Regions from separate parts of the Blautia pseudococcoides genome, predicted to be linked through region 2. Evidence: predicted binding sites of a transcription regulator. Region 2 holds the regulator's gene; each other region holds the start of a gene.
The links. The regulator Rex, encoded in region 2, represses fermentation and respiration genes when NADH is low (regulators of the CRP and FNR family bind a similar motif). The targets are predictions, from matches to a motif close to ATTGTTAANTANTTAACAAT.

Region 1 (7,783 bases), 390 kb from region 2:
CGCCCAGGTCTTTACGCACTCTCGGCACTTCTTCCAGAACATCGTAGAATTTATCTTCTGCGTGCTGTTCCTTCAACTGGCTGGTCAGGTTGGAGAGCATACCGCCCGGTACCTGATACAGCAGGGTTTTAATATTAACGCCCAGGTTCTTGGGATTCAGCAGGCCGCTTTCCAGTGCCTCATCACGGATCGGACGGAAATAGTCAGCGATCTCTGCCAGAAGATTCTGGTCAAAGCCTGTGTCGTAAGGTGTTCCTTTAAAGGTTTCAACCATAACCTCGGTAGCCGGCTGGGATGTTCCCAGGGCAAAGGGAGACATTGCTGTATCTAGTACATCCACGCCTGCCTCTACAGCTTTTAAATAGGTCATGGAAGCCACGCCTGATGTGTAGTGTGTATGAAGCTGAATAGGAATATCAACAGCCTCTTTCAGCGCTGTTACCAGCTCTGTTGCTTTATAAGGCACAAGCAGGCCGGCCATATCTTTGATACAGATAGAATTTGCACCCATATCCTCAACTTTTTTGGCCATATCCACCCAATATTCCATAGTATAAGCATCTCCTAAGGTATAAGACAATGCAACCTGTGCATGTCCTTTTTCTTTGTTGGATGCTTTAACGGCTGTCTGCAGGTTTCTCAGGTCATTCAGACAGTCAAAGATACGGATGATGTCAATACCGTTTGCAATAGATTTCTGTACGAAATACTCTACCACATCATCTGCGTAAGGACGGTATCCCAGGATATTCTGTCCACGGAATAACATCTGCAGTTTTGTATTTTTAAAGCCGTCACGGAATTTACGCAGTCTGTCCCAGGGATCTTCTTTTAAGAAACGCAGGGATGCATCAAAGGTGGCACCACCCCAGCACTCTACGGAATGGTAACCGACTTTATCCAGTTTATCTACGATCGGCAGCATCTGCTCTGTGGTCATTCTGGTTGCGATCAGAGACTGATGCGCATCACGTAAGATTGTTTCAGTGATCTTAATAGGTTTTTTTACTACCTCTGCCATCTTGTTTTCCTCCTAAAATGTTATTTCAACCCATATAACTCATGACAATAGAAAGTCTGCTTTCTATATATTAAACACCGAAAATTGCCATGAAGGTACCAGCAGCTACCGCAGTACCGATAACACCTGCAACGTTCGGGCCCATTGCATGCATCAGCAGGAAGTTAGTCGGGTCTGCCTCAGCACCAACTTTCTGGGATACACGGGCTGCCATAGGAACAGCAGATACACCGGCAGAACCGATCAACGGGTTGATCTTGCCGCCGGACAGTTTGCACATTAACTTACCGAGAAGCACGCCGCCTGCAGTACCAACTGCAAATGCAACCAGACCTAAAACGACGATTTTCAGAGTATCCAGTTTCAGGAATGCCTCAGCGCTTGTGGAAGCACCTACGGAAGTTCCCAGTAAGATAACTACAATATACATAAGGGCATTGGACGCTGTCTCGCTTAACTGTTTTACAACACCTGATTCACGGAACAGGTTACCAAGCATTAACATACCAACCAGCGGAGCTGTTGTAGGAAGGATCAGACAAACAACAACGGTGATGATAATAGGGAACAGGATTTTTTCCAGTTTGGAAACCGGACGGAGCTGTTCCATTTTAATTTTTCTTTCCTTCTCAGTTGTGAGAAGTTTCATGATCGGCGGCTGGATGATCGGAACCAGGGACATATAGGAATATGCCGCCACCGCAATAGGTCCCATCAGGACTGTCTGTCCAAGCTTACCTGCCAGGAAGATGGAAGTCGGGCCGTCAGCACCTCCGATAATGGAGATCGCTGCTGCTGCCTTTCCGTTGAATCCCATAAAGATCGCCAGGAAGTATGCCATATAGATACCAAGCTGTGCTGCTGCACCCATAAGAAAGCTCTTGGGGTTTGCGATCAGCGGACCAAAGTCTGTCATGGCACCAACACCCATGAAGATCAGGGACGGAAGAATACTCCATTCATCCATCAGATAAAAATAGTGAAGAAGTCCACCTGCGTGCTCGATTCCTGCTGCATCCGTGTATGGCTGTGCCATAATATCAGGATAGATATTAACCAACAGCATACCGAAGGCAATCGGCACCAGAAGAAGCGGTTCAAATCCTTTTTTAATTGCCAGGAAAAGAAATACAAAGGCAACTAAAATCATAAGGTAATTTCCCCATGTCAGATTGAAAAACGCTGTCTGCTGGAGCAGGTTAGACAGTGTATCTGTAACGTTAGACATTATATTACCTCCCATTGTTCGTATTCGTGACAATAGAAAGTTTTCGATTTGTGCTTTCTATTGTATCAGCAAGATTTATCTCTTAGCTGTCGGGAATTTACAAATGTTTGTAAATTCTAGTTCATGGATGCCAGTGTATCGCCGTTTTCTACGGAGTCACCAACTGCCACGTCAATACTTGCAATGGTACCGTCCTGCGGAGCAACAACCGGAATCTCCATTTTCATGGCTTCCAGGATGATGATGTTATCACCGGTTTTTACTGCCTGTCCAACATTTGCTTCCACTTTGAATACTTTACCCGGAACAGATGCGGTAACTGCCACTGCGCCTGCTGCAGATGCTGCAGGTTTTGCTGCCGGAGCGGCTTTTGGTGCTGCCTTAGGAGCAGCCTTCGGAGCTGCCACAGGTGCTGCTGCGTTTCCTGCGCCCTCTTCTACTGTTACATCATATGCAACGCCATTAACTGTAATTGTATAAGATTTCATAACCATTTCCTCCTGTGATTAGGCTCTCTGCCAATTTCTTTTTGTTGATTTTCTGATGGAACGAACTACAAAACTGTCTGTAGATGTATTTTCAGATGCCGCGATGGCCGCTGCAATGACTGCGATCAGTTCACCGTCATCCACTGTCTCTTCCTCCACTGCTTCCGGAATAACAGGGGCAGCCGGAACGCGAACCTCTTCCGGAGCAGCTTTCTTCTTGCCAAAGGACTCCACAAAGCCCGGAATGTATTTCATTAAGGAAATAACAAAGCAAAGGAAGACCAGCATTACAAAAACAGTACCTACACCAAGAAGTGTATTCTGTCCTGCCTGTGCCATTTTTTCACCCATTGAATATTGTGGGTCAATGGTCACACTGAGAGGATTGCCGTTTTTATCCAGAGTAAAGACGCATACTGCGTCGCGGTTCTCAAATTTACATGACAGTGACAGCATATAGCTGCCGTCTTTGATCTCCACCTCGCCTTTGTTCGTCTCAACATATGCTCCCAGATCTTCGCCGGCTCCCTCCCATGCACTGGCTGCAGAGGCGCTGAATGCATCTTCGCCTTCCATCAGGCCTGCAATGGATTCCTCATCCAGATCAGCAATGTTGCCGACAACGCTGCCAAAGCTCTCCACAAGGGAGTCAACGGTAGCATCATCCAGCTCTTTTAAACCACCTGTGGAGTCTTTGCTGCTTCCGCAGGCTGTCATAGCCAGCGCGCAAACTCCGATCAGGATCAAACCAATTAATTTTTTCCATGTCTGCTTCATATGCTTCACCTCGCCTAAACCGTGCCGTGTTTTTTACTGGGACGATCTTCTCTCTTTGTGAATAACATTTCAAAAGCACCAATCACATATTTTCTGGTATCTTCTGCCTCGATGATGGCATCCACATAACCTCTCTTGGCAGCAGCCATTGCACTTGACTGTAAGTCGGCATACTCAGCAGCTTTTTCATTGATCGTGGCAGCATCGCTGTCCGCATACATGATCTTAGCGGCAAGACGCGCGTCCATCATACCGATCTGAGCGCCGGGCCATGCGTATACCATGTCAGCTCCCGTGGATTTGCTGTTCATTGCCAGATATGCACTTCCGAAGGCCTCACCGATCACGATGTTCACTTTCGGTATGGTTGCATTTGTAAATGTGTAAGTAAGCTGTGCGGCTGCCTTGGCAATATTGGCCTCTGCGCACTTTGTTGCTTTGTAGCCTTTTACATTTGTCAGGGACAGCACCGGAATTTCAAAAGCATCACAGAATTTAACGAAATCTGCTGCTTTCTTACATCCTCTTACAGAGAGTACATTGTCGAAGGACTCTGTTTTCTCACCTTCATCGTTGTAAACTTCGCTTCTGTTGGCAACGCAGCCCACCGAAGCACCGTTCAGACGGATAAAACCTGTCACCATATCTTTTGCATAAGCGGCTTTCACTTCAAAGAACTCATGGTTGTCCGCGATCTGGGAAAGTGCGATCGCAGTATCGCCCACACAATTTTCCAGTTCCGGGCACACACGGTTTAAGTCATCCGTGCAGTCTTCGTAAGAAGAGTTGTCTTCGTAGTTGGAAGGCAGCATGGATACCAGCAGTCTCATCTGCGCAAGGATCTCATCCTCACTTCCCAGTACATCCACCAGGCCAGCCTCTTCGCTCTGGTATTTTGCACTGGATGTATCACATTTGGAAATTTCATTTCCCTCTAAAGCGTTGGGGGAGTTTACAAACAGCTTACCGGACTTCTCTTCCATGAAGGTGAAATCGGTAAGAGCCGGAACAATTGCAAGACCGCCGCCGCAGGTTCCGAAGATACCTGTGATCTGGGGGATCACACCAGATGCCATAACCTGTTTGGTGTAGATTTCACCAAAAGCATGCAGAGCATCTGTAGCTTCCTGCAGTCTCAAACCTGCACAGTCCACAAGTCCGATAACCGGAGCGCCTGTTTTCATTGCCAGATCGTAAAGTCTGACAATCTTTTTGGCATGCATTTCACCGATGGTTCCGTTCAGAACGGAAGCGTCCTGGCTGTACACATACACCAGGCTGCCGTCGATGACACCATAACCGGTGATGACACCGTCTGCCGGTGTTTCCTTTTCAGATAAGTTGAAATCTGTGTTTCTTGCTGTGACACAGCCGCCGATCTCAACAAAACTGTTCTCATCAAGTAAAGAAGCAATTCTCTTACTTGCCAAGCTTTGTGCTGTATTACTCATTTATCAGCCCTCCATTTTTTATTATTTACCTGGATTCTGCACGAAAAATCTGCGTGATAATCCGGTTTTCATGCAGAAATCGCCTCCTGGTTTTACTTTGTTGAGTTAAAAGACAAAACCAATTTCTGCCGATTTTAATTGTACCTTGTTTCCGGGGATTTTTCAACAAAAATTTGTGAAATATTTAATTATTATGAATGTTTTTTGCAACAGTTCAGACAGGTCTGCGCATTTACTGCACTGACCGTATGAAAAACTAGTGCCAGCAGGCATCCAGCCCATAGTACCCGGCAGCAGTAATACTCCGCCATCCGAAATTTTCTGCATAAAAATGGAGGATGGAATTGCCCATCCTCCGCTCTATTCAGCCATTGGCCCGGTCCACGGCAGCCTTCATTTCTTTTACATACTCCGCTACATGCGGCACACAACCTTTTCCATATTTTGCCACAATTTTAACAATTGCAGACCCCACAATAGCCCCGTCCGATACTTTTGCCATGTCATATGCCTGCTGGGGAGTGGATATGCCAAAGCCCACGGCGCAGGGCACATCTGTTGCCTGCCGCACCAATTCCACCATGGAACCGATATCTGTCTTGATCTGGCTCCTTACGCCGGTAACACCCAGGGAGGAGACGCAGTAGATATAACCCTTAGCCTCCTTTGCGATCATGGTGATGCGCGCATTTGATGTGGGTGCTATCAGAGGGATAATATCAATCCCAAATGTGTCACAGGCTGGTGCCAGCTCCTGTATTTCCTCATAAGGCATATCCGGAACAATAATGCCGTCAACACCACACTCTACACATTTTTTCATAAAGCGTTCCTTGCCATAGGTAAAAATAGGATTCACATAAGTGAGAAATACAATGGGTACAGTGACTTTTTTTCTTGCTCTTTTTATCATATCAAACAATTTATCTGTGGTACATCCCGCTTTCAGTGCTCTCTCATTTGCTTCCTGTATTACAGGGCCTTCTGCTGTGGGGTCGGAAAAAGGTATGCCGATTTCGATCAGATCCGCCCCTGCCTCCTCCATAGCGTACAGAAGCTGTTCTGTCACGTCAAGTGTGGGGTCTCCGCCTGTGATAAATGGAATAAATGCCTTTTTGTTTTCAAACGCCTGATATATTTTACTCATAAATCTCCACTCCTCTGTACCGTGCTATGGCAGCCACGTCCTTGTCGCCTCTGCCTGAAATATTTACCACAATGATCTTGTCCTTCTCCATAGCCGGAGCCAGCTTCCTGGCATATGCCACTGCATGGGCGCTTTCAATGGCCGGGATGATCCCCTCAGTCCTTGAAAGGTATTCAAATGCCTCCACTGCCTCCACATCTGTAATGGGCACATATATTGCCCTGCCGGTTTCATTTAAGTTGGCATGTTCCGGTCCGATCCCCGGATAATCCAGACCTGCCGAGATGGAGTACACAGGGGCGATCTGTCCGTACTCATCCTGGCAGAACAAGGATTTCATGCCATGGAAAACCCCCTCTGTCCCTTTGGCTATGGTAGCCGCATGTTTCTCTGTATCCACACCGAGGCCTGCCGCTTCACATCCGATAAGCTGTACCTGCTCATCCGGGATAAATTCATAAAATGCACCCATGGCATTGCTGCCCCCGCCCACACAGGCGATCACGGCATCCGGGAGTCTGCCCTCTTTTTCCTGCAGCTGCTCTTTGATCTCCTTTCCGATGATCTTCTGGAAATCGCGCACGATCATAGGGAAGGGATGGGGTCCCATAACAGAGCCAAGCACATACAGGGTGTCATCCATCCTTCTGGTCCACTCCCGCATGGTTTCATTGACGGCATCCTTAAGCGTGGCTGTTCCGCTGTCCACAGGATGTACCTTTGCCCCCAAAAGTTCCATGCGGTATACATTCAGCGCCTGGCGGTCCGTGTCCTCCCGTCCCATGAAGACCTCACATTTAAGTCCCATAAGCGCCGCTGCCGTGGCGGTGGCCACACCGTGCTGTCCTGCTCCTGTCTCGGCAATGACTCTTGTCTTGCCCATTTTTTTTGCCAGAAGCACCTGTCCCAGAACATTGTTGATCTTGTGAGAGCCGGTATGGTTTAAATCCTCACGCTTCAGATATATTTTGGCTCCCCCCAGATCATTTGTCATTTTCTCCGCGTAATACAGCAGGGACGGACGGCCCGCGTAATTTTTCAGCAGATCGTCCAGCTCTTTGTTAAACGCCGGGTCTTTGCTGTATTTCTTATATGCCTCTTCCAGCTCCTGCACGGCGCTCATCAGTGTCTCCGGAATATACTGTCCTCCATAATTTCCAAATCTTCCTTTACTCATGCTTTTTATCCTCTTCCTTAAAAATCCATTGGTTTTACCGCTTCTCTTCCCGCACTGCCTGAATAAAAGCCTTCACTTTATCTGTATCTTTATATCCGTCTGTCTCCACCGCGCTGCTCACATCCGCAGCAAATGCACCGCTGATCTCCAACGCTTGCCGCACGTTTTCAGCATTCAGGCCGCCGGCCAGAAAAAATGGCTTGGAAAGCCCCGGGATCAAAGACAGATCAAAACTCTTTCCGCTCCCTCCGTACTGCCCTTTTGTATATGTATCAAGGAGCAGATAATCACAGGGCAGTTTTTCCGCCTGAAGGATCTGTTCCCGGCTCTGTACACGAACAGCCTTTATCACTGGTCTGCCGGTGAGTCTTTTCAGGCTGCAGATATATGCTTCATCCTCATCACCGTGGAGCTGGATCATATCAATGATTCCCTTCTCGGCAATGCGGGCTGCCTGTACGGCGGGCGCATTTACAAAGACGCCAGCCGCTAAA
Region 2 (7,783 bases):
AGAACAAAAAAGAGCTGTATATGTATCTGTTTGAGTATGTCTTTGAAAAGGTGGGTTCACGTCTTTTGGATCTGCGTTTTTTTGAAATTACGGATTTCTTCGAGTTATTGGCTTACACAACCGAAAAGAAAGCCCGCATTCTCTCTGATTTCCCCTATCTTATGGAATTCAGCGTCCGGGCATTTTTTACATCCAGGGAGGATGTATCGGAGGCAATGAATTCCTTTATGAAAAACCAGATTGCAAATATGTTTGAGGACTATTGCAAAAATGTAGATATGACAAAGTTCAGGGAGGATGCAGAACCCAGAGAGATACTGCATATGCTTCTCTGGCTTACTGACGGATATATGCATCATAGAATGTTCTATACCGATACGGTAGATGCGGATTTATTGATGCAGCAATTCAGAAAGTGGTCGGAAATGCTGAAGCGGATCGCATACAAAGAGGAGTATCTGACAGAAATGGTTGGAAGGAGGCAAGAAATATGAACGTAATAGAAATCAGCCATATTACAAAAGACTATGGACAGAACCGCGGTGTTTTTGACGTGAGTTTTTCGGTGAAACAAGGAGAGGTACTTGGATTTTTAGGCCCAAACGGAGCCGGGAAGACCACAACGATCCGTCAGATCATGGGCTTTATCAAGCCTGACAGCGGCAGCCTGTCTATCCTGGATATGGATTGTTTTAAGGAGGCGGATAAAATCCAGACATCCCTTGGATATCTTCCCGGGGAAATTGCTTTTATTGACTCTATGACAGGAATGGAATTTATCCGTTTTGTGGCAAAGATGAAGAAAATGAGAGATTTGGGCCGGGCTCAGGAATTAATGAAAATGTTTGAACTGAATCCCTCCGGCAAGTTGAAGAAAATGTCAAAAGGCATGAAGCAGAAGATTGGAATCGTCTGTGCATTCATGAATCCGCTGGCAAGCATCCTGATCCTGGATGAACCGACCAGTGGTCTGGACCCTTTGATGCAGAACCGGTTTGTAGAGTTGATCCTTTCAGAGAAGAAAAAAGGAAAAACCATACTTATGTCTTCCCATATGTTTGAGGAGATTGAACGAACCTGTGACCGTGCCGCGATCATCCGTGACGGGCGCCTGGTTGCGGTGGAGGAAATTGAAAAATTAAAAGAGGGAAGACAGAAAGTGATAGAGATCACTTTCCGGGAGCCAGCTATGGCGGAAGCGTTCGCTGCTGCATTTCCTGAGGTCTCTTATCAGGCCGGGGGAAAAGCAGTGACTGCCAAAGTGGGAAAAAATATTGATCCTTTCCTGAAAAAGGCCAGTGCGTATACGATAACAGATTTAGATGTGCGCACACAGAGTCTGGAAGAGTTTTTCATGCATTTTTACGGAGAGGAGGCAGCACGACCATGAATGCTACGTTATTTAAAAAAGAGATCAAATCAAACTGGCTGCTGCTCGTCATCTTTCTTGCGGTTCTCAGTGTCTATGGCAGTATGATCACTATGATGTTCAATCCTGAAATGGGAGACAGCCTGAAAATGATGGCTGACAGCATGCCGGATTTGTTCGCGGCATTTGGCATGGCTGATGTGGGCCAGACATTGCTGGAATTTGTATCAGGATACTTATACGGAATGCTGTATGTGGCTTTCCCGGCGGTATTCATCATAATTCTCTCAAACAGACTGGCAGCCAAATACGTGGACAACGGCTCCATGGCTTACCTTTTGGCGGTACCTGCCAAACGCTGGAAAATCATGATGACACAGTGTGTTTTCATGCTGGTGTCCCTGCTTGTCATTGTCATTTATGTGACTTGCCTGATACTTGTTGTCAGTGAGGTGCTTTTCCCCGGGGAAATGGAAACAGCAGCGTTTATCCGGATCAATGTGGGTCTGCTGGGAATGCTTGTATTCTTTGGCGGTGCATGTTTCTGTGCTTCCTGTTTCAGCAATGAGTCAAAAACTTCCTCTGCAGTCAGCACAGCCATAGTAGTATATTCGGTCCTTGTGCAGATGATATCGCAGGTTGGAGACAGATTTGAGAAAGTAAAATATGCCACACCTGTGACTTTGTTTGACATAGACGGTCTGAGCGCAGGTGACGGAAAAGCATGGATGATGTGCGGTATTTTGTATCTGGCGGGGATTTTACTTATGGGAATCGGAATTATACGGTTCAGCAAGCGGGACCTGCCCTTATAACAGGAAAAACGGGAAGAACTGGCATTATGCCAGTTCTTCCCATTTTTCATAGAGTTCTTCCAGTTTTTGTGCGATTTCGGCTTTTTCGTTGGCCAGCTTTACGCATTCGGCCACATTGACCGCCACATCCGGCTTCTCCATCTCGGCGTCAATCTCCTTGTCTTTGGCTTCCAGGCGTTCAATCTCTGCTTCAGTCTTTTTCAAATCATTTTCGCGTTTTCTTTGACGTGCCTGTTCCTCTTTCTGTTGTTTCCAGTCCAGCTTTGTGGCAGAGACAGATTCCGCAGTTTCTTCCTCCGCCTGGCCAGGTGCATAGATACGGGTAAGTTCCTCTCTTTTTTCCATGTAGTAATCATAATTGCCGATGTAATTCACCATACTTTTGTTAGTCAGCTCCAGGATCCTGGTGGCTGTCCTGTTGATAAAATACCGGTCATGAGACACATACAGCACAGTTCCGGTGTAATTGCACAAGGCATCCTCCAGAATCTCCTTTGACATAATATCCAGGTGGTTGGTAGGCTCATCGAGGATCAGAAAGTTGGCTTCTGACAGCATGAGCTTAGCCAGGGATACACGTCCCCGTTCCCCGCCGCTTAACGAAGAGATCTTTTTAAACACATCATCTCCGGTGAAGAGGAAAGCTGCCAGCAGATTGCGGATCTCTGTGTTGGTGAGCTTTGGAAAATCATCAGAGATCTCCTCAAAGATGGTTTTCTCCATATGGAGTACATGGTGCTCCTGGTCATAGTATCCGATGTGTACTTTGCTTCCCAGATGAAAGACCCCGGCGTCGGCGGGAACCAGCTCGTTTAAGATTTTCAGTATGGTGGTCTTACCTGTTCCGTTGTTTCCGATGATCGCTACCCGTTCCCCCCGTTTGATAGAAAAATTCAGGTCCGAAAAGAGGGGGAGAGAGGGGAAGGATTTTGTGAGATGTTCCACTGTCAGTACATCCGTTCCGCTTTCCATACGGGGCTTTAAGTAAATACGCATGGAAGCGTTTACCTCTGTGGGCTTTTCTATGACTTCAATCTTATCCAGCAGTTTTTCTCGGCTTTCTGCCCGCTTTATGGATTTCTCCCTGTTAAACTGTTTTAATTTGGCGATCACTTCCTCCTGATGTTTGATCTCCTGCTGCTGGTTCAGATACGCCTGGTAGGCATCCCTGCGAAGCTGGGCCTTTTTCTCACTGTAAGCAGAATAATTTCCGGTAAATGAGCTTACCTTTCCGTTGTCAATATCAATAACTTTGGTTACGATCCTGTCCAGAAAATACCGGTCATGGGATACGATCAGGACAGCTCCCGGATAGTTCAGCAGATAGGTCTCCAGCCAGGAAATGGAATCCATATCCAGATGGTTGGTAGGCTCATCCAAAAGGATGATGTCCGGTTTTGACAAAAGCAGGCGTCCAAGTGCCACACGTGTTTTCTGCCCTCCTGACAGAGTGGAGATTTCTTTTTCAAAGTCACTCTCAGGAAAGCCAAGCCCTTTCAGCACGCCCACAAGCTCGCTTTTATATGCGTAGCCGTTTTCCATTTCAAATTCATGGGTCAGCCGGGAATACGTCTCCATCAGGTGTTCCAGTTCTTTCCCGGAAGCGTGCTTCATCTGCTTTTCCGTTTCCCGCATATGAAGCTCCATATCCAGAATATGCTGTTTGACCTGCAGCAGGGCATCGTAGATGGTGAGGGCGCTGTCCAGCTCCTGGTGCTGGGCCAGGTAGCCGATGGTCCTGCCTCTGGATAAGATGACCTCCCCGCTGTCCGCAGGAATCTCCTGCATGATAATGCGCAGTAGTGTGGATTTGCCCGCTCCGTTGATGCCCACTAAGGCGGCTTTTTCGCGTTCCTCTATATGGAAGGAGGCGTCATGGATCAAATTCATGCCTCCAAACGATTTTTCAATATTTTGACATGCCAGTATCATATTTAAGAATCTCCTTTATCTTTAGGTGTAACTGTTTTGTCTCTTACAGTCATAGACAAAATTCCACTGGGAATGGTCTTTGGCCGTGGGATTTTTGCTTCACCCTTCCTATTATATCTGAAATTCAGAATTTGACAACAGATAAAAACAACAATAACTGGAATTGTATTTGACTTTATTTTAACAATTATATATAATATTCCTATATGAAACAGAAAACTAAGACATAAGGAGGGTAAAGTCGTGGACGAAAAATGCATATCAAAAGCAGTCATCAGAAGACTTCCCCGATATTACAGATATTTAGGAGAACTTTTGGAAGATGGTGTGGAGCGTATTTCCTCAAATGAGCTGAGTACCAAAATGCGCGTGACGGCATCCCAGATCCGCCAGGACCTGAATAATTTTGGGGGTTTTGGGCAGCAGGGATACGGATATAATGTGCAGTACCTGTACACGGAAATAGGTAAGATCCTGGGACTTGACCGGACCCACAACATGATCATCATCGGAGCCGGTAATCTGGGCCAGGCTCTGGCGAATTATGTACAGTTTGAAAAACGCGGGTTTAAGGTTGTAGGCATCTTTGATGTGAATCCGGTTCTGAAAGGCATCTCCATACGAGGCAACGAAATTCTTATGATGGATGAACTTCCCCAGTATCTGAAGGATAATGACGTTCAGATAGCAGCGCTCACTCTGCCTAAGAATAATGCGGAGGAGACAGCGAACCTGCTGGTGGAAAACGGGATCAAGGCCATCTGGAATTTCGCACATCTGGATCTGGAGGTGCCGGAGGATGTTATTGTGGAAAACGTACATCTATCCGAGAGCCTCATGCGATTGTCTTATAATCTGAATTGTTATGTGACGGAACATAAAAAGTAAGAAAAGGCTGCTGCGGGACTTTTGCGGCGGCCTTTTTGCTGATACCGGCAAAAGAGAGGAGTGAATGACATGAAACAAATCGTAACCGGCGGACAGATGAAATTTTTGGATGATTATACCATCCGCAAGATCGGGATCCCATCCCTGGTCCTTATGGAACGGGCAGCCCTGAGTGTGTACCAGGCCCTCCTGGAGGAAAAATTTCCGCTTAAAAAGGTTCTGGTACTCTGCGGAACCGGAAATAACGGTGGGGATGGCGTAGCTGTGGCCCGTATGCTTCATGTGACAGGGGTTTCGGCAGATATCTGTATCCTTGGAAAAAAGGATCATTATACAGAAGAAATGAGAAAGCAAGTGAATATTGCGGAAAATTATCACATATCCTTTGTCAAGAATGCCGTACCTGCTGAATATACTACTATAGTAGATGCTGTCTTTGGTGTAGGACTGTCCAGAGAAGTGGATGGAATTTACAGAGACACCATCGAAGCCCTGAACCGGTCAGAGGCCAGGATCATGGCAGTGGATATCCCCTCCGGTATCAGCGCGGATACGGGAAAGGTGCTGGGCTGCGCAGTGAAAGCTGACGTGACTGTGACCTTTGCCTATGAGAAGGCGGGGCTGTTATTCTATCCGGGTGCTTCCTATGCGGGAAAGGTCAGGACTGCTGATATCGGGATCTATAAACTGCCCCGGAACGATTTTGAACTGTCTGTACTGCGCTGTGAGGAGAAAGATCTGTACCGGATCCCGGAAAGAAAGCCGGATGGAAACAAGGGAACCTATGGGAAGATATTCCTGGCAGCCGGAAGCCGTGATATCAGCGGCGCAGCGTATCTCTCTGCCTGTGCAGCACTCAGGACAGGTGCAGGCATGATCAAGGTACATACCAGGGAGGAGAACAGGCAGGTACTGACCACAATGCTGCCGGAGGCTATGTACAGCTTCTATGACGATGAGGAGATCAAAAAAGAACAGATACAGGAAGGGCTTACCTGGGCTGATGTGATCGGAGTAGGACCGGGACTTGGCACAGGACAGCAGGCAGAAGATATTCTCTACACCATACTGGCCGAGGGCGGTAAACCGCTGTTGATTGATGCGGACGGGCTGAATCTGCTGGCGGGCAGGATGGAGGTGCTGACACAGTATCCGGCACCTATCCTCATAACCCCCCATCTCGGTGAGTTCTCCAGAATCTCCGGGGTCTCTGTCAAAGAGTGGAAGGAAGCCCCCCTTTACCTGACAAGGCGTTTTGCACAGAAATATCACCTGACCGTAGTGTGCAAAGATTCACGTACCGTCATATCCGACGGCAGTGAGGAGATATTTATCAACACTTCCGGCAACAGCGGAATGGCAACAGCGGGAAGCGGAGATGTGCTTTTCGGAATCCTGATGGGGCTTTTGGCCCAGGGCCTTACGGCAAAAGAGGCAGCGCCTTTGGGTGTTTATTTCCATGGGATGGCAGGGGATCTGGCAGCTTCCCAAAAGGGAGAGTACAGTATGATAGCCGGAGATATGATTACACAGACAACGGAAATCTTGAAGAAAAGAGGAACAGTTTTATGAAGACACCAAGCAGGATTTACGTTTCCATAGATTTGGATGCGGTTTCCTATAATCTGGAAAGTATGAAGAGCCATATCCGCAAGGATACAAAAATCATAGCCGTACTGAAGGCGGACGGCTATGGACATGGTGCACTTCCCATTGCCAGGCATATAGAACCCCTGCCTTATATCTGGGGCTTTGCTGTAGCCTGTGTGGAAGAGGGACTTGCACTCAGGGAAGGCGGAATTGAAAAACCCATTCTGATCCTTGGATATACCTTCATGGAAGATTACGAGACGATCATTGAAAACGACTTCCGTCCCACCGTTTTTACCGGAAAGATGGCTGAAGATTTATCGGACACGGCAAAACGGCTGAATAAAACAGTAAAGATACATATTAAGCTGGATACAGGCATGACACGTATCGGCTACCGCAACCTGGAGCACGATGTACCCGAGATCCTGAAAATCGCTGAAATGCCCGGGCTTTTCGTGGAAGGGCTCTTCACACATTTTGCCAGGGCAGATGAGACGGGCAGGGAACCGGCCTATGTACAGCTTGAAAGATATTTGGAATTTGTCCGGGCCTTAGAGGAAAAAGGGCTGCATGTGCCTATGAAGCATTGTTCCAACAGTGCGGGTATCATCCGTATTCCCGAGGCGAATATGGATGCCGTGCGGGCAGGTATTATTCTGTACGGTCTCTATCCGTCCGGTGAGGTGGAAAAGGAGCCGGTGCCTTTAAAACCGGTTATGGCTCTCAAAAGCAGAGTTGTATACATAAAGACAGTGGAACCCGGCGTGGAGATCAGCTACGGCGGCACATTTGTCACAAAGCGCCCTACCAGGGTTGCCACCATTCCCGTGGGATATGCGGACGGGTATGCCAGAGGGCTGTCAAACAAGGGCAGTGTGCTGATACGCGGCAGGCGTGCGCCGATCATAGGACGAGTCTGCATGGATCAGTTTATGGTGGATGTGACGGATATTCCGGAAGCGGAAGAGCTGGACGAAGTGACATTAGTTGGACGGGACGGGGAAGAGAGCATTACGCTGGAGGAACTGGGAGAGCTTTCTGGCCGCTTTAATTACGAGTTTGCCTGCTGTATAAACAAGCGTGTGCCCCGCCTTTTTCTTCCCGCAGAACCGTAAGAACACATCCCGCAGCAAGCAAAAATCCTACCGCCCAAGGCGGTTTGGCTTCAGAAAAGTAAAAAACAAGA
Region 3 (7,783 bases), 810 kb from region 2:
TCCGATCCACGTGGATGAGATGAATATCGACATGCTGAGTTCCAGCGGCCATAAAATCAACGGACCAAAGGGAATTGGTTTCCTATATATCCGCAAGGGCGTGAAAATCCGCAGCTTTGTACATGGCGGTGCCCAGGAGAGGAAGAGAAGGGCAGGAACAGAGAATGTGCCGGCTATTGTGGGATACGGTGTAGCAGCAGAGCGCGCAGCCAGGACTATGGAGGAGCGCACAAAGAAAGAGATAGAGCTCAGGGATTATTTTATCGGCAGAATTTTAAATGAGATTCCTTATGTGCGCCTGAACGGCGATGCAAAAAGGCGTCTGCCAAATAACATTAATGTCAGCTTCCAGTTTATTGAGGGAGAATCCCTTCTGATCATGCTGGATATGAAGGGGATCGCAGCATCAAGCGGTTCTGCATGTACCTCAGGGTCCCTGGACCCGTCCCATGTACTGCTTGCCATTGGCCTGCCTCATGAGATCGCCCACGGTTCTCTCAGAATGACCATCAGCGAGGAGACAACAAAAGAAGATCTGGATTATACACTGGATCAGATAAAGGAGATTGTAAACCGTCTGCGTGAACTTTCTCCGCTGTTTGAGGATTTCGTAAAAAAACAGAAACAAAAACAGAGCAGGGCCTGAGAAAATAATAAAACAGACAAATTATGGAGGAAATATATTATGTACAGTGAAAAAGTAATGGACCATTTTCAGAATCCGAGAAATGTGGGAGAGATTGAAGGCGCCAGCGGTGTGGGAACCGTAGGCAATGCCAAGTGCGGAGATATCATGAGAATGTATCTGGATATTGACGAGAACGGCATTATCCACGACTGCAAATTCAAAACCTTCGGCTGCGGCGCCGCAGTGGCAACCAGCAGTATGGCTACAGAACTTGTGAAGGGAAAAACCATTCAGGAAGCCCTGCAGGTGACAAACAAAGCGGTCATGGAAGCCCTGGACGGACTTCCTCCCGTAAAAGTACACTGTTCCCTGCTTGCGGAGGAGGCTATCCACGCAGCTCTCTGGGATTATGCGGAAAAGCATGGAATTAAGATTGAGGGCCTGGATAAGCCCAAGAGTGATATCTCCGAAGAGGAAGTAGAGGAAGAGTATTAATGAAAAAAAAGAAGGTAGTTGTGGGGATGTCCGGCGGTGTGGACTCCTCGGTGGCGGCCTATCTGCTGAAAGAACAGGGATATGATGTCATTGGAGTCACCATGCAGATTTGGCAGGATGAGGACAATGCAGTCCAGGAGGAGAACGGCGGCTGCTGCGGTTTAAGCGCAGTGGATGATGCCAGAAGAGTGGCGAATATGCTGGAGATTCCCTACTACGTGATGAATTTTAAGAATGAGTTTAAGGAAAACGTCATTGACTATTTCATAGGGGAATATCTGGACGGCCGGACGCCCAACCCCTGTATTGCCTGCAACCGCTATGTGAAGTGGGAATCCCTTCTGAAAAGGAGTATGGAAATCGGCGCAGACTATATCGCCACAGGCCATTACGCTAAAATCGTGCAGACGGACAGCGGCAGATACTCCCTGAAAATGTCAGATGCCACAGGGAAGGACCAGACATATGCCCTGTACAATCTGACCCAGTTCCAGCTCTCCCACACGCTGATGCCTGTGGGTGTCTATGAAAAAGATGAAATCAGAAAGATCGCAGAACAAATTGGCCTTCCTGTGGCGAAAAAAAAGGACAGCCAGGAAATCTGCTTTGTGCCGGATAAGGATTATGCCGGGTTTATAGAAGAAAATACCCAGAATAAGATCGAAGAAGGCAATTATGTGCTGGCAGACGGTACGGTGGTCGGCCGCCATAAGGGGATTACCCATTATACCATTGGACAGCGGAAAGGCCTGGGCCTTGCAATGGGACATCCTGTCTTTGTGACAGAGATACGCCCTGAGAGCAATGAGGTGGTGATCGGAGAAAATGAGGATCTGTTTCAAAGAGAACTTGTCTGTGACAGGATCAATTTTATGTCCATTCCCGATCTGCGGGAGGATATGCGTGTTATGGCAAAAATAAGATATAATCACAGAGGTGCTCCCGCTGTCATTCACAGAGAGGATGAGGATAGGATCCGGGTGATCTTTGATGAACCTCAGAGAGCCGTCACGCCCGGGCAGGCAGTTGTTTTCTATGACGGAGAATATGTTGCCGGGGGCGGTATTATTTTATAATGATCTATATGGTGAACCTGCCTGGGAAACAGATTTTTTAGCTTTCTGTTTTCCGGGCAGGTTTTAGATTCGTCTCCTTAAAGTTTGCTATCAGTTTAAAAGGCGGGACATGCTGGGGACGCAAGGGCAGAGCCCAAACCGATGAAAAGTATCTTGACGCTCATAGAGCAGAACAGATCTCATTGATCATCTGGCTGTGCTGCCGTCCCTGAGAGACAGAGGATATGGAAGCGCGTGTCTTCGGGCACTTCAGGATGTATTTGGTGTGAATCTGGGCATGGTAGAGTCTGAAGAACCATCTTTTGCAGCCCGGGAGACGGAAAAACAGGTTCGCAGAAGAAGAATAGTTTTTATGTAAAGAATGGTTTTTATGATTCCCGGAATATATGCCGCCTGTTTGGCGTGGAATACAGGATTTTGGGAAAGGCGGACTGTATGGAAAAAGAGCATAGGCAAATGCGCTGCAGGGAAGAGCTGGACAGTATTTACTGCACTGTGATACCTAAAATCGTATATGGCAGTCAGTTGAAATGGCTGCCATAATAAAGCGCCAATGCGGCAGCCGCACAGGGAAGATCCAAGGGAGGAGCTGTTTTCGGGCCTGCACAACTGCCGGACTGCTGCTTTTTGGAAACGGAATTATACTTATAAAGGAAGAAATTCCGGTTTTCTGTTTTTAAAAACAGTATAATAATTGAATCCGCATTCCTTTAAAAGCGCTCCTGCACGTTCAAAATCATAGGCGATATGTTCCGGTGCATGGGCGTCGGAGCCAAGGGTCAGGATTTCGCCGCCCAGTTCCCGGTAGCGGATCAGTATGTTCTCTGTGGGATTGGGGTGGCCCAGGCCGTATTTGAAGCCCGCTGTATTGCACTCCAGACCAATGCCTTTCTGCACCAGCACACAAAGGATTTCGTCCAGGATATCTCTGTATTTTTCGTAGGAGTAGTACAGGTTGCGGTTGGGGCCATAGCGCACCACATAGTCAATATGGCCGCATACATCAAAGCAGGAATGGACTTTCAGGTTATGAAGAAGACAGGTAAAGTAGCTGCGGTAAGCCTCCTCCTCACTGCGGTTTTCAAAGAATATCCTGTCATAGGGGTCACATCCGTCCGCAACATGTACAGAGCCGATGATAAAGTCAAAGGGGAAGCTGGCTGTAAAGGCGGGCAGCTTTCCGGTCAGATGGGGCTGAAGTCCCAGCTCCATGCCGAAATATATCTCTATTTTATCCTCATACTTCTTTTTGAGTTCCATTAGTTTTTCCTGGTAGGCCGGCATATCCACCAAAAAATCAAACTCTCCGGGAGGAAAATCAAAATCCATATGTTCCGTGAAGCAAATGCTGGGCATATTTCTGTGAATAGCCCCAAGAACCATATGTTCCATAGGGGCTTCACTGTCACTGGAAAATGATGTGTGCATGTGATGATCTGCGTACATAGATGACATCTCCTTTTCTTTTGCTGCTCTAATTATATAGGAAAGAAAGGGAATTGTACATAAAGAGAATGTAAAACTGGAACGATTTTTCATTTTATGCTTGAATTTTTGTCTCAGATTAGGTACAATATCAAATAGGTTGATGTTTCTTTAACAATCTTAATAGAAACCTCACGGAATACAAACACTTTTAGGAGGAATGAATAACATGGCAGTAAAAGTAGCAATCAATGGATTTGGACGTATTGGACGTCTGGCTTTCAGACAGATGTTTGGAGCAGAAGGATTTGAAATCGTAGCGATCAATGATTTAACATCTCCGACAATGTTAGCTCACTTACTGAAATATGACTCTACACAGGGAAGATATGCACTTGGCGATACAGTAACAGCAGGTGAAGACTCCATCACAGTTGATGGAAAAGAGATCAAGATCTATGCAAAAGCAAAAGCTGAAGAACTTCCTTGGGGAGAGATTGGTGTAGATGTAGTTCTGGAATGTACAGGTTTCTATACATCCAAAGATAAAGCAGAAGCACATATCAAAGCAGGTGCTAAGAAAGTTGTTATCTCCGCTCCGGCAGGAAACGACCTTCCGACCATCGTTTACAATGTAAACCATGAGACACTGACAAAAGATGACAACATCATCTCAGCTGCTTCCTGTACAACAAACTGCCTGGCTCCAATGGCAAAAGCATTAAATGACCTGGCTCCGATCAAATCCGGTATCATGTGCACGATCCATGCTTACACAGGCGATCAGATGACACTGGACGGACCGCAGAGAAAAGGTGATTTAAGAAGATCCCGTGCAGCAGCAGTTAATATCGTTCCGAACAGCACAGGTGCTGCAAAAGCCATCGGTCTGGTTATCCCGGAACTGAACGGCAAATTGATCGGATCTGCTCAGCGTGTTCCGACCCCAACAGGTTCTACTACAATTCTGACAGCAGTTGTTGACGGAACAGTAACTGTAGATCAGGTAAATGCGATCATGAAAGAGCAGGCTACAGAGTCCTTCGGATACAACACAGATGAAATCGTATCCAGCGATGTTATCGGTATGAGATATGGTTCTCTGTTTGATGCAACTCAGACAATGGTTATGCCGTTAGACAATGGCACAACAGAAGTACAGGTTATCTCCTGGTATGACAATGAGAATTCTTACACAAGCCAGATGGTGAGAACAATCAAATACTTCGGAAAATTATTAGAGAAATAATCATTAAGAATAAAGATAACCATTCAGCCGGGCCTGTGTATTTACTGCGCAGACCGTGCATAAGAGTGGCGGCAGCAGGTACTCGCTCCATCGCAAAGCGGTTTTAGTGGGCGGATACTCGTAACTACACCATTGATGGAATAGTTATGAATAATGACTCATTAAGGGGTCCGGTCTATTTTGGACCGGGCTTCTTTCGTCCATTCGAGAAATGGGAAGTATTATTTGATAAGAACAAGTAACGATTCAGCAGGTCTGCCCATTCACTGCGTTGACCGTAAGGAAACATTCCGCAGCCTAGCAAAATTCCATGGCAAAAGGCAATTATGCATGGATCTTTGCCTGCAACTGTGGGGATACTGAACTGTTACAAGAACAAATATTAAAGGAGGCATCATCCAATGCTCAACAAAAAATCAGTTGATGACATCAACGTAAAAGGTAAAAAAGTTTTAGTCCGCTGTGATTTCAACGTTCCCCTTCAGGATGGTAAGATCACAGATGAAAACCGTCTGGTAGCAGCTCTTCCAACTATCAAGAAGCTGATCGCTGATGGCGGAAAAGTGATCCTGTGCTCTCACCTGGGCAAACCCAAGGGAGAAGCAAAACCGGAATTATCTTTAGCACCTGTTGCAAAGAGAATGTCAGAATTACTGGGACAGGAAGTAAAATTTGCCGCTGACCCGGAAGTAGTCGGACCAAATGCAAAGGCTGCTGCCCAGGCAATGAAAGACGGAGATGTTATTTTACTGGAAAATACACGTTACCGTGCAGAAGAGACGAAGAACGGAGAGGCATTCAGCAAAGAGCTGGCATCTCTGTGCGATGTATTTGTAAATGATGCATTTGGTACTGCCCACAGAGCACACTGCTCCAATGTTGGTGTGACACAGTTTGTAGATACCGCAGTTGTCGGATATCTGATGCAGAAAGAAATCGACTTCCTGGGAAATGCAGTGGACAATCCTAAGAGACCTTTTGTTGCAATCTTAGGCGGCGCTAAAGTTTCCAGCAAGATTTCTGTTATCAACAACCTGCTTGACAAAGTGGACACCCTGATCATCGGCGGCGGAATGTCCTACACGTTCTCAAAGGCTATGGGCGGACACATTGGTATCTCTCTCTGTGAGGATGACTATCTGCAGTATGCACTGGATATGATGAAAAAAGCAGAAGAAAAAGGCGTAAAACTTTTACTGCCGGTGGACAACCGTATTGGTGATGACTTCTCAAATGACTGCAACATCCAGGTGGCAAAACGCGGTGAGATCCCGGACGGATGGGAAGGCATGGATATCGGACCTGAGACAGAGAAAATTTTCTGTGAAGCTGTGAAAGATGCCAAGACTGTAGTATGGAACGGACCAATGGGATGTTTTGAGATGCCCAATTTTGCTCATGGAACAGAGGAAGTTGCAAAAGCACTGGCTGATACAGACGCTACCACCATTATCGGCGGCGGTGATTCAGCAGCAGCTGTCAATATCCTGGGATATGGGGACAAGATGACACACATCTCCACAGGAGGCGGTGCTTCCCTGGAATTCTTGGAAGGCAAAGAACTGCCGGGTGTGGCAGCAGCTAACGATAAATAAAATATCCCGCAGCTTGCGGGAATATAGAAAGAAGGAAATCGGATTATGGCAAGAAGAAAAATTGTTGCTGGTAACTGGAAGATGAACATGACTCCCAGCGAGGCAGTTGAATTAGTAAACACATTAAAACCTCTGGTAGCAAACGAAGAAGTGGACGTAGTATTCTGCGTGCCTGCAATTGATATCATCCCGGTGGTGGAGGCTTGCAAAGGCACAAACATCCAGGTTGGCGCTGAGAACATGTACTATGAGGAGAAAGGTGCCTACACAGGCGAGATCGCTCCCAACATGCTCACAGACGCAGGTGTAAAATATGTCGTTTTAGGTCATTCTGAGAGAAGAGAATACTTCGCAGAGACAAATGAGACGGTAAACAAAAAAATGCTGAAAGCATTTGAACACGGAATCACTCCGATCATGTGCTGCGGGGAGACTCTGGAGCAGAGAGAACAGGGCGTGACCATGGACTTTATCCGTCAGCAGGTTAAAGTTGGATTTCAGGGTGTGACAGCAGACCAGGCTAAGACAGCGGTTATCGCTTACGAACCAATCTGGGCTATCGGAACAGGAAAAACAGCGACTACAGAGCAGGCACAGGAAGTTTGTGCAGACATCCGCGCATGTATCGCTGAAGTTTATGACCAGGCAACTGCAGAAGCTATCCGTATCCAGTACGGCGGATCTGTAAATGCTAAGACAGCTCCGGAACTGTTCGCTCAGAACGATATTGACGGCGGTTTGGTAGGCGGCGCTTCCCTCAAACCGGATTTTGGACAGATCGTCAACTACAAATAATCTATTGCAGCATTAGAAAAGCCTTCCCTGTAAAAGGGAGGGCTTTTTTTCAGAGAAGAGCCGGGGCCTGGATTCCCTCAAGGTCAAAGGGCGGGGTATATTCCTCTTTGGCACTGCTCTTTTCCTGCATATATCCGTCGGTGAGGCCAAGGCGGATGGCTTCGTTCAGTACACTTTCATATTCATATGTGGTAATTCTGCGGTTGATCTTTGGATGCTCACTGCTTTTATAGAAAGGAGTAAACTGGCTCAGCAGGCTGATGAGATAGCAGTCATCCGGAAGCGTTTCCTTTATCCAGTGCAGCAGACGGAGGGAGTCTTTCCGGCTGCCGGGAAGAACCATATGCCGGATGATGACACCACTTCTCAAAAGGCCGTCTTTGTCAAAGACAGGTGCCCCCTTCTGATCTATCATAATTTGAATGGCTTTGGAAGCTACGGAAAAATAATCGGATGCCCCGGAGTAACGCGCGGACAGTCCACTGTCATAATATTTTAAATCCGGCAGATAGATATCCAC
Region 4 (7,783 bases), 280 kb from region 2:
GATACTCATGACTATCAGCTGGAATTTGATTTATGAAACTATAGATTATGGAGTATGGATTATATTTGCAGAGCCTTTCCGGACGATAGGAGGCTCTGCTGTCCTCTATCTCATTAAGACGCTTGGATTTTTTCAATAGCTTCCGCATATGACTGCACTGCTTTATCAGTCAGACGATCCGATAAATCCACAATCCATGGATCATTGTAGTCAACTACGCTGCTAACAGCCAGATATTTTTCTATTTCACTTGTATGAAGCGTTATATTCATACTTTTATTTCCCCACATAAATTAAAAGTTGTTAGGCCTGCGTCTCACTCATGCTGCCGATTTCAAGCAGATTCCCCTCCGGGTGGGCAACACATGGGTTCTCCTGTCGGAAACTGCACACCCATCTTCTCTATGTCCTATCAATTGCTTTTTTACAAAAATCCCCACCGGAAATCTCAATACTGCGAAAGCATTGATTCCGGTGGGAATAATTTTATTTGGGATTAAGATATTTTAAAATGGGCATTGATCCATAACCCTTACAGCATTAAAGTCCAGCCTGTTTAAGGAGATCCGGTACTTTGGATTCCCATCCCAATGCCATAATATGGATACCCTGGCAGTATGGCTTACATTCTTTGATAATGCGCGCAGCAATCTCAACACCAGTAATACCTGCTTTTGTTTTTTCTTTATCTGCTTTCAATTCGTCGATCATGGATTCCGGAACATGGATCCCGGCAACATTTGCATTCATGAATCTTGCCATTCCCACGGATTTCGGAATTATAATACCGAGCTGAACCGGTTTTCCGAACTGTTTGGCTTTTTCCATAAATGATATGAATTTTTCAGGCTCAAAAACTGCCTGTGTCTGGAAATAATCAGCGCCGGCCATAACTTTTCGTTCCATTTTTGCAAGCTGTGCATCTACAGAATCACTACACGGTGATACTACTGCACCTTTTGCAAACTTTGGAGGTTCGCCTACCAGTTCGTTTCCTCCAAGATCATAGCCTGATTCCAACTGCTTCACTGTATGGATCAGGGAAACGGAATCCAGGTCGAAAACAGGTTTTGCCTGGGGATGATCTCCCATTTTTGTATGGTCACCTGTTAACAGCAGCAGGTTTTCGATTCCTAACATAGCTGCGCTCAAAAGGTCAGACTGCAGTGCGATACGGTTTCTGTCACGGCAGGTCAACTGATAGATTGGTGTCAGCCCTTCATCTTTCAGAACTTTACATGTGGCCAGAGAGCCAAGACGCATAACGGAAGACTGGTTATCTGTTACGTTAACTGCTGTAACGCCGCTCAGATAAGTCTTTGCCTCTTCTACAAGATGGTCAATATTGATTCCTTTCGGCGGTCCTACTTCTGCAGAAACTACAAATTCACCACGTTGAAATAATTCGCTAATATTCATTCACCCTACTCCTAATCATTATGTATTTGTAACTATTCAGTACCTTCCTAGTTACATGAATGTTAACAGTTCTCTGTTTGTTTAGACACTTCATCATCAGTCGCGTAATTGCGTATCTTAACTGGGCATTTCAGTTCTTCCAGACGTCCGAGCTGTGCCAGCCGTCTGTAAATACGCTCCCAGCCACATTCCATTTCACTGTCCACTTCGCATTTGCCGTTTTTCGTACCGCCGCAAGGCCCGTTGACCAGGCTCTTGGAGCATGCAGTGATCGGACAAATCCCCCCTGTGATATTCAGGTAGCATTCACCGCACTGATCACAGTCATATTCTAAGGGGGTTACACCCTGAAATCCCGGCAGGGGGTATGTATCACACGCTGCACATACTTTTTTATCCTCCAGGTACTCGGCAATGGTCTGTACACCGACACCGCAGGAGAATACCAGTACCACATCTGCCGCATCAATGGCACTTCTGTGTTTCTGAAGGCGCAGCTTCATATTTTCCGGATTACAAATATAGTCCGTTGTAATGATTCCGGTCACATTTCCAACCTCAGCCAGTTCCTTCTGGAATTCTTCGGCTTCTTTTTCAGGGAAATGAACTTCTTTGCATCCCTGGCAGTTAATGACAAAGACTTTTTTTCCGTCCACCAGTGATACGATAGTTTCCTTTGATTTTAATTGGGTAATCAACATATCACTTCATCCCCCTTATGGCATTTTTTCCGGCTTTGATCTTGCTGACTATTGGAATCTTGGAGGAACATATGTAGTCACAGCACCTGCACTCAACACAGTCCATGACATTTCTGTCACGCATCCCTACCCAATCCTGCTCATCTGCAAGTTTGGCAAAATACAGCGGAGAAAGTTCCATTGGACATACATCCATACAGCGTCCGCATTTGATACACGCCACTTCCTGTGTCTGGTCCGTATCTATGGCAATGATTCCATTGGAACCTTTCATCATCGGCACATTTAAATCCGGAAGGGCAAATCCCATCATAGGTCCACCCATCTTGATCATAACATCATCATCTGTCACTCCGCCGCAGTAGTCGATCAAATCTTTTACATTGGTACCGATCTTCACGATATAATTGCCCGGATTTTTAATTTTCACTCCGGTCACGGACGCAACACGTTCAATCAGCGGCATACCTTTCTGAATTGCATCAGAAACAGCCTTTACGGTACTGATGTTGCTCACCACAACACCTACATCTGCAGGCAGGCCGCCTCGTGGCACCTGTCTGCCCATAACGCGCTTGATCAGCATTTTTTCAGCACCCTGAGGGTACTTTGTCTTAGCCACTACAACCTGGAGGTTGTCGCAGTCAGCAGTTTTTTCTTCCATAAGCGCAACAGCATCCGGCTTATTGTCCTCAATGACGATAATACCCTTCTCGGCGTCTACTGTTTTCATCATTGCTTTAAGACCATAAAGAATATCATCTGCAAACTCCAGAAGCACTCTGTGGTCTGCCGTCAGAAACGGTTCACATTCACAGCCGTTCAGCAGGATAGCTTCAATTGGCTTGTTTGGTTTTAATTTAACAGATGTGGGGAAACCAGCTCCTCCCATACCTACAATTCCGGCCTCACGAACAATCTCAATGATCTCGTCCGATGTGAGGCTTTCATAACTTTTATTCGGTTTTACTGATTCGTGCAGAGTATTTTTCCCATCTGATTCAATGACTACAGCCATCATCTCACTGCCTCTTGTGGCATGCAGGCGCGGTTCAACTGCAACTACGGTTCCGCTGACACTGGAGTGAACAGGAGCACTGATAAAACCTGCCGCTTCCCCAATCTTCTGTCCCACTTTTACAGTATCGCCCACTTCTACAATGGGATTTGCCGGAGCGCCTAAATGCTGTGACATGGAAATGACAACCGTCTTCGGCTCCGGGAACCTTTTAAGCGTAATATGCTCACTGAATTCTTTACGCTCTGACGGATGAACGCCACCATAGTAGCCTGCGAACCTTTCCTCACGGATGGATTTCACATAGTCATTAATAATTTTAAAATTAATTTTTGAATAATCGCGTACCTGAACCGGCTGATTCAAAAACTCTTCAAGACGGCCCTGCTTTTCCAGCTTTTTATTGATTTTTTCCCAGGCGCAGTCTTTGTTGGGATCCACTTCGCATTTTCCATTCTTTGCGCCGCCGCACTGTCCGTTTACCAGACTCTTTGAGCAGTCAACGATTGGACAGACCCCGCCGGTGACATTCAGGTAACACTGGGCACACGCATCACAGCGCTTTTGGGTCAGTGCCATGCCGTGATGTCCTGTATAATTCAATGAATTGCTGGCCGCATATACAGGTACCTCTGCCATATCTGCAACTGTCTGAATACCCAGACCGCAGGATATCACAAAAACATGCTCCGTGCCTTCAGGAATCATATCCTGTAATTTGTTCCCAGTCTGGGTTTTGTTGCACAAAAAATCAACCTTTGCGCTGCCAGTGACTGTTTTTCCATGTTCGGCAGCAATTTTTTCAAATTCACCGCAATCTGGTTCGTCAATGGTCTCAAATTCCTTGAAGCACTTGTTGCAGGCAATGACGAACAGCTTATCCTTGTGGGCCAGTAATGAAGCCAGTTCTTCATTCCCCTTCAGCTTATACTTGGTATAATTCTCCAATTGTTCACCTTCCTTATAAAATTGATTTACAGACAAAAAACTTATCTACTTTTGTTAATTTTTTCACTCTCTGCACTTCAATGAAAAAATTACAAGAGGCAAATAAGGCATGTCTGTAATTAATATCTATTGTACCACATATTGGTTCTATTTGCTATTCCAAACGTGTTTTTTGTAGGTTTTTTTCACGAATGTTCCAAAGTTTTCTCTGTTTTCCTGTTCTTAGGGTATCAAAAAACTCCATGATCGGATCTCCAGTGCTTCTCTATGCGCATAATGTCCGCATGATAACTCCATTTGATCATTTATTACAAAATAGTCCCGGTGAATCTTACCCATCCCGGGATGTTTTTAAATTCTTCTTGTCGTTGGATATAATGCAGAGTACAGGCAGCGATGGAACTCACCTGCTGCATGTCATATCTCCAAAATTTTGTCACCCAATATGTGTTTTATGATCGCTGTTCTGCTAAACCGATCGGAACACCATCTTCATAAATCCATTCAGACGCATTCTCGATCAATAGTTCAAAAAATACTTCGTCTGATTTTATAAATTCATCTTCGTCACTAAAAGAATCCGGATATCGCAATATATAAGCTGATTTTATTTCCGTATTTCTGTCATCAAAGACAGACCCCAGCAGTTTTGCTTTTCCCGTAAAATAAAAATTCCCCACGCAGACTGCAATGTTGGGATTACTTAACATATCTTTCGCTTTTCTGCTTGCCGCTGATGTTCTTACATATAAGCGCAGCCCTATATTTAAAGGACTTACGGGTCTTGACGAGACCCTGTCATTTTTACTTGTTGATAAATAGATGACTTCTGCTGTACTCAATACACGTTCTAATTTTTTGAAATTGATTTCCATACATAACCTCCGTTGGTATTAATTGAACTCCTTATGAGCATTGGATTTCGAGAACAATCATTTTATCACAGAAAAATTTTAGTATCTTGATAAAAAACGACATCTTTAGAATTTATCAAAGAGAACCCTTTATCTCAAATCATTGTAGCATTCCCAATTATTTTTTTCTTGTATAATATGACACCATGATTATATAAATCAGCCGTATGCCTTCCCGCCCCTATAGATTTATTCATAGCTCTGTGATAGTATGAAGTAATTAAACAGGTTCTTTTAAGTAAAATAGTATTCCGGGTCCCTGCAGTGAAGATAACTCGTTATTCCCAGCTTCAAACGGAATCATTACTATTGCGAAAGGAAGTATCCAAAATGAAAATGCGCAGTGATTATACTTGTCCGCTGGAATTGACCCATGACATGATCCGAGGAAAGTGGAAACCTCTTATTTTATGGCAGCTTAAAAAGGGTGCTTGTTCCCCCTCCGCACTAAAAAAATCCATCCGGGGAATCAGTCAGAAAATGCTGCTGCAGCATCTCCATGAACTTTTAACCTGTGGTGTGATCAAAAAAACATCCTCTTATGGTTATCCTTTAAAAACAGACTATTTCCTTACAGAACGGGGAAAAAAAATTTATGAAGCCGTCTCAATCATGCAGAGTGTAGGAATTGATATGATGCTTGAGGATAACCGGGAAGATTTTTTAAGGGATAAGGGACTGTTATAGTAACAAAATTTTTGCCTTCAATTATGATTATTTTCCTCATACACCCATTCCTTTCCGGGATTTCCTATTTGTGGTCATGAACATTTGACACATAATAATTTTTGAATATCCTCAAATTGTTCCCTGCATGTTACACGGTATTGGATCCAGCCGCCATCCCCGCAGGAATATCTGTTATCAATAAAGTCCTGTGTATATTTCCGCACCTGGCTATATACGGATTCAAACTGTTTATCAGATAATCTCATCATCACGGTGAATGCGTTATCTTCTGCAAAAATATTACACAGCAGTTTCTGCTTTTTTCTATGGGCGATTCCCCAGCCATAGTGATTGCCATAGGGAAACGTGATCTTCTGTGCAGAACCATATGTTTGGGATAGCCACTCATTCAGTAAAGTAAACCGTTCTGCGTTTTCACCGCAGAACGCAGTCATTTGGGTTATGGTTGGCTCTTCCTGTTTATTCAGCATTCTTTCATACATACTCAATCCTCCAAAAGTTTCGTCAAGTCTTCTACAGAAGCGTCCATTTTTACAGACACCTCCTCCATGGTCATACCGGAATCAAGAAAACGCCGGATCACCATTTTCATATCCTCCCCGGCCTCCGTTTACTTAAAAACCCGTCAAAATCCTTTTCCTCAAAACATATTTCCATATTATTGGATTTTTTCAGGACTTTATCCTCCGGAAGATCAACAAGCCAGCTAAAATTCTGCTGCAACGCAATCCCACAGGTATATGATATATTGATTCCATAGTCCTGATAAACCTCTAAACCAAATAAACCTTCGTAAAATTTCCTTGCACGTTTCATGTCCGCCACAGATATAACAACACAGGTATGCTTCATCTTCTATATCCTCCTAATTCTATTTCGTACAATCTCTGTCCGGCTCGTACCATTTTATCGCAGAAGATGAGACGTGTCTTGAAAAATCGCGACATTCTAACGGTTTATGAGAGCAATCTTTTTTGCCTGTTCCGGTGTAACCCCGTGAAATCGTTTAAACTGATTTAACAAATGGGATTGATCTGAAAATCCGTAGCGGTATACCGCATCCTGTACATCAAACCGCTCCTGCTTTACCACATCTCGCCATACATTCTGATATCGTATGAGGCCCGCGGTCCGCTTAATGGACATGCCGATATTCTGCAGAAAAAGACGTTCCATCTGCCTCTGGCTCACACAACTGTACTCGCAAATCTCTTTTACAGAAATATTGCCCATTCCATACAAGATTCTTTCAATGGAATGATAGAGATTGGAATTGTAACGGCTCTTAGCTGTTGTTCGCAGCAGTTTTTTATAAGATGGCTTTCCATCCAGGCAATCCGTTCACTGGTATCTGCCATGTAAAAAAGTGCCTCGTATTCCCCAAATGTCATCCGGTCTACTGATGCGAAATCAAATGTTTGATTGTAAAGCTCCCTCATCTCCACATCTAAAAACAAGCGCACTGCCCAAAAAAAAACGAACCGCAAAGGTCGTCACGTTCTCACGCACTGGCTTCTGTTCAATGCGTTTCGGGGAATCTGCAAGGCCACAGAGACGGCTTGTGATGGTACAGGCTGTATGATCGATCTCTATGATAATATCCGCACAGGTATCCGGAATTACCAGCACCTCCCGGCTCATGGCTTCTCCTATACCGCTTTCCCCGCCCGTCTCCCAAAAACAGGCAATATAGGGGGCAAGCTGGCTGCACGGGGCATACTCAGAATAGGAACTTCCAGTGAGAAACGGTCGTGATGTCGGTCTGTATTGTTTATGAGAATGAAGGTCTCATGTTTATGCCTCCCTTATCTCCTCTTCTATTTTGGGCATTTTACAGGGCAGTCCCCTTTTGTGGCACAAAGAATTCATCCATGGATATACCTTCATGTGTGAGCAGTGCTATCTTTTTATCAATGCCGCCAGCATACCCAGTCAGACTGCCATTGGAACCGACCACACGATGACAGGGGATGATGATGGAAATGGGATTATGTCCTACCGCCCCGCCCACTGCCTGCGCTGACATTCTGTCAAGGCCCTGCCTTGTGGCCACTTTTTCAGCTATCTCACCATAGGTAGTGACCTCGCCATAT

Region 1: the regulator Rex is predicted to act here: its motif matches at 5,138-5,157, upstream of A4V09_RS05960 (acyl-CoA carboxylase subunit beta).
Region 3: the regulator Rex is predicted to act here: its motif matches at 3,784-3,803, upstream of gap (type I glyceraldehyde-3-phosphate dehydrogenase).
Region 4: the regulator Rex is predicted to act here: its motif matches at 4,137-4,156, upstream of rsxC (electron transport complex subunit RsxC).

Annotation. Positions count from the first base shown of each region.
Region 1 is NZ_CP015405.2:1,281,233-1,289,015, reverse strand. It holds gene A4V09_RS05980 (oxaloacetate decarboxylase subunit alpha) at 1-1,021, opposite strand, end outside; gene A4V09_RS05975 (sodium ion-translocating decarboxylase subunit beta) at 1,092-2,249, opposite strand; gene A4V09_RS05970 (biotin/lipoyl-binding carrier protein) at 2,366-2,737, opposite strand; gene A4V09_RS05965 (OadG family transporter subunit) at 2,756-3,514, opposite strand; gene A4V09_RS05960 (acyl-CoA carboxylase subunit beta) at 3,529-4,965, opposite strand; gene trpA (tryptophan synthase subunit alpha) at 5,330-6,112, opposite strand; gene trpB (tryptophan synthase subunit beta) at 6,105-7,289, opposite strand; gene A4V09_RS05945 (phosphoribosylanthranilate isomerase) at 7,324-7,783, opposite strand, start outside.
Region 2 is NZ_CP015405.2:1,667,086-1,674,868, reverse strand. It holds gene A4V09_RS07895 (TetR/AcrR family transcriptional regulator) at 1-494, shown strand, start outside; gene A4V09_RS07890 (ABC transporter ATP-binding protein) at 491-1,390, shown strand; gene A4V09_RS07885 (ABC transporter permease subunit) at 1,387-2,184, shown strand; gene A4V09_RS07880 (ABC-F family ATP-binding cassette domain-containing protein) at 2,209-4,116, opposite strand; gene A4V09_RS07875 (redox-sensing transcriptional repressor Rex) at 4,360-5,004, shown strand; gene A4V09_RS07870 (bifunctional ADP-dependent NAD(P)H-hydrate dehydratase/NAD(P)H-hydrate epimerase) at 5,074-6,576, shown strand; gene alr (alanine racemase) at 6,573-7,712, shown strand.
Region 3 is NZ_CP015405.2:861,533-869,315, forward strand. It holds gene nifS (cysteine desulfurase NifS) at 1-646, shown strand, start outside; gene nifU (Fe-S cluster assembly scaffold protein NifU) at 686-1,123, shown strand; gene mnmA (tRNA 2-thiouridine(34) synthase MnmA) at 1,123-2,199, shown strand; gene A4V09_RS03980 (histidinol-phosphatase HisJ family protein) at 2,845-3,645, opposite strand; gene gap (type I glyceraldehyde-3-phosphate dehydrogenase) at 3,854-4,873, shown strand; gene A4V09_RS03990 (phosphoglycerate kinase) at 5,275-6,468, shown strand; gene tpiA (triose-phosphate isomerase) at 6,514-7,263, shown strand; gene A4V09_RS04000 (radical SAM protein) at 7,313-7,783, opposite strand, start outside.
Region 4 is NZ_CP015405.2:1,388,022-1,395,804, reverse strand. It holds gene A4V09_RS25215 (hypothetical protein) at 1-36, shown strand, start outside; gene A4V09_RS24240 (hypothetical protein) at 114-272, opposite strand; gene A4V09_RS06515 (methylenetetrahydrofolate reductase) at 541-1,419, opposite strand; gene A4V09_RS06510 (methylenetetrahydrofolate reductase C-terminal domain-containing protein) at 1,482-2,120, opposite strand; gene rsxC (electron transport complex subunit RsxC) at 2,122-4,086, opposite strand; gene A4V09_RS06500 (pyridoxamine 5'-phosphate oxidase family protein) at 4,539-4,961, opposite strand; gene A4V09_RS06495 (winged helix-turn-helix transcriptional regulator) at 5,331-5,687, shown strand; gene A4V09_RS06490 (DUF3788 domain-containing protein) at 5,762-6,172, opposite strand; partial or broken gene A4V09_RS06485 (VOC family protein) at 6,175-6,542, opposite strand; gene A4V09_RS25210 (helix-turn-helix domain-containing protein) at 6,639-6,923, opposite strand; partial or broken gene A4V09_RS25205 (DUF6597 domain-containing transcriptional factor) at 7,101-7,400, opposite strand; gene A4V09_RS06475 (methylated-DNA--[protein]-cysteine S-methyltransferase) at 7,522-7,783, opposite strand, start outside.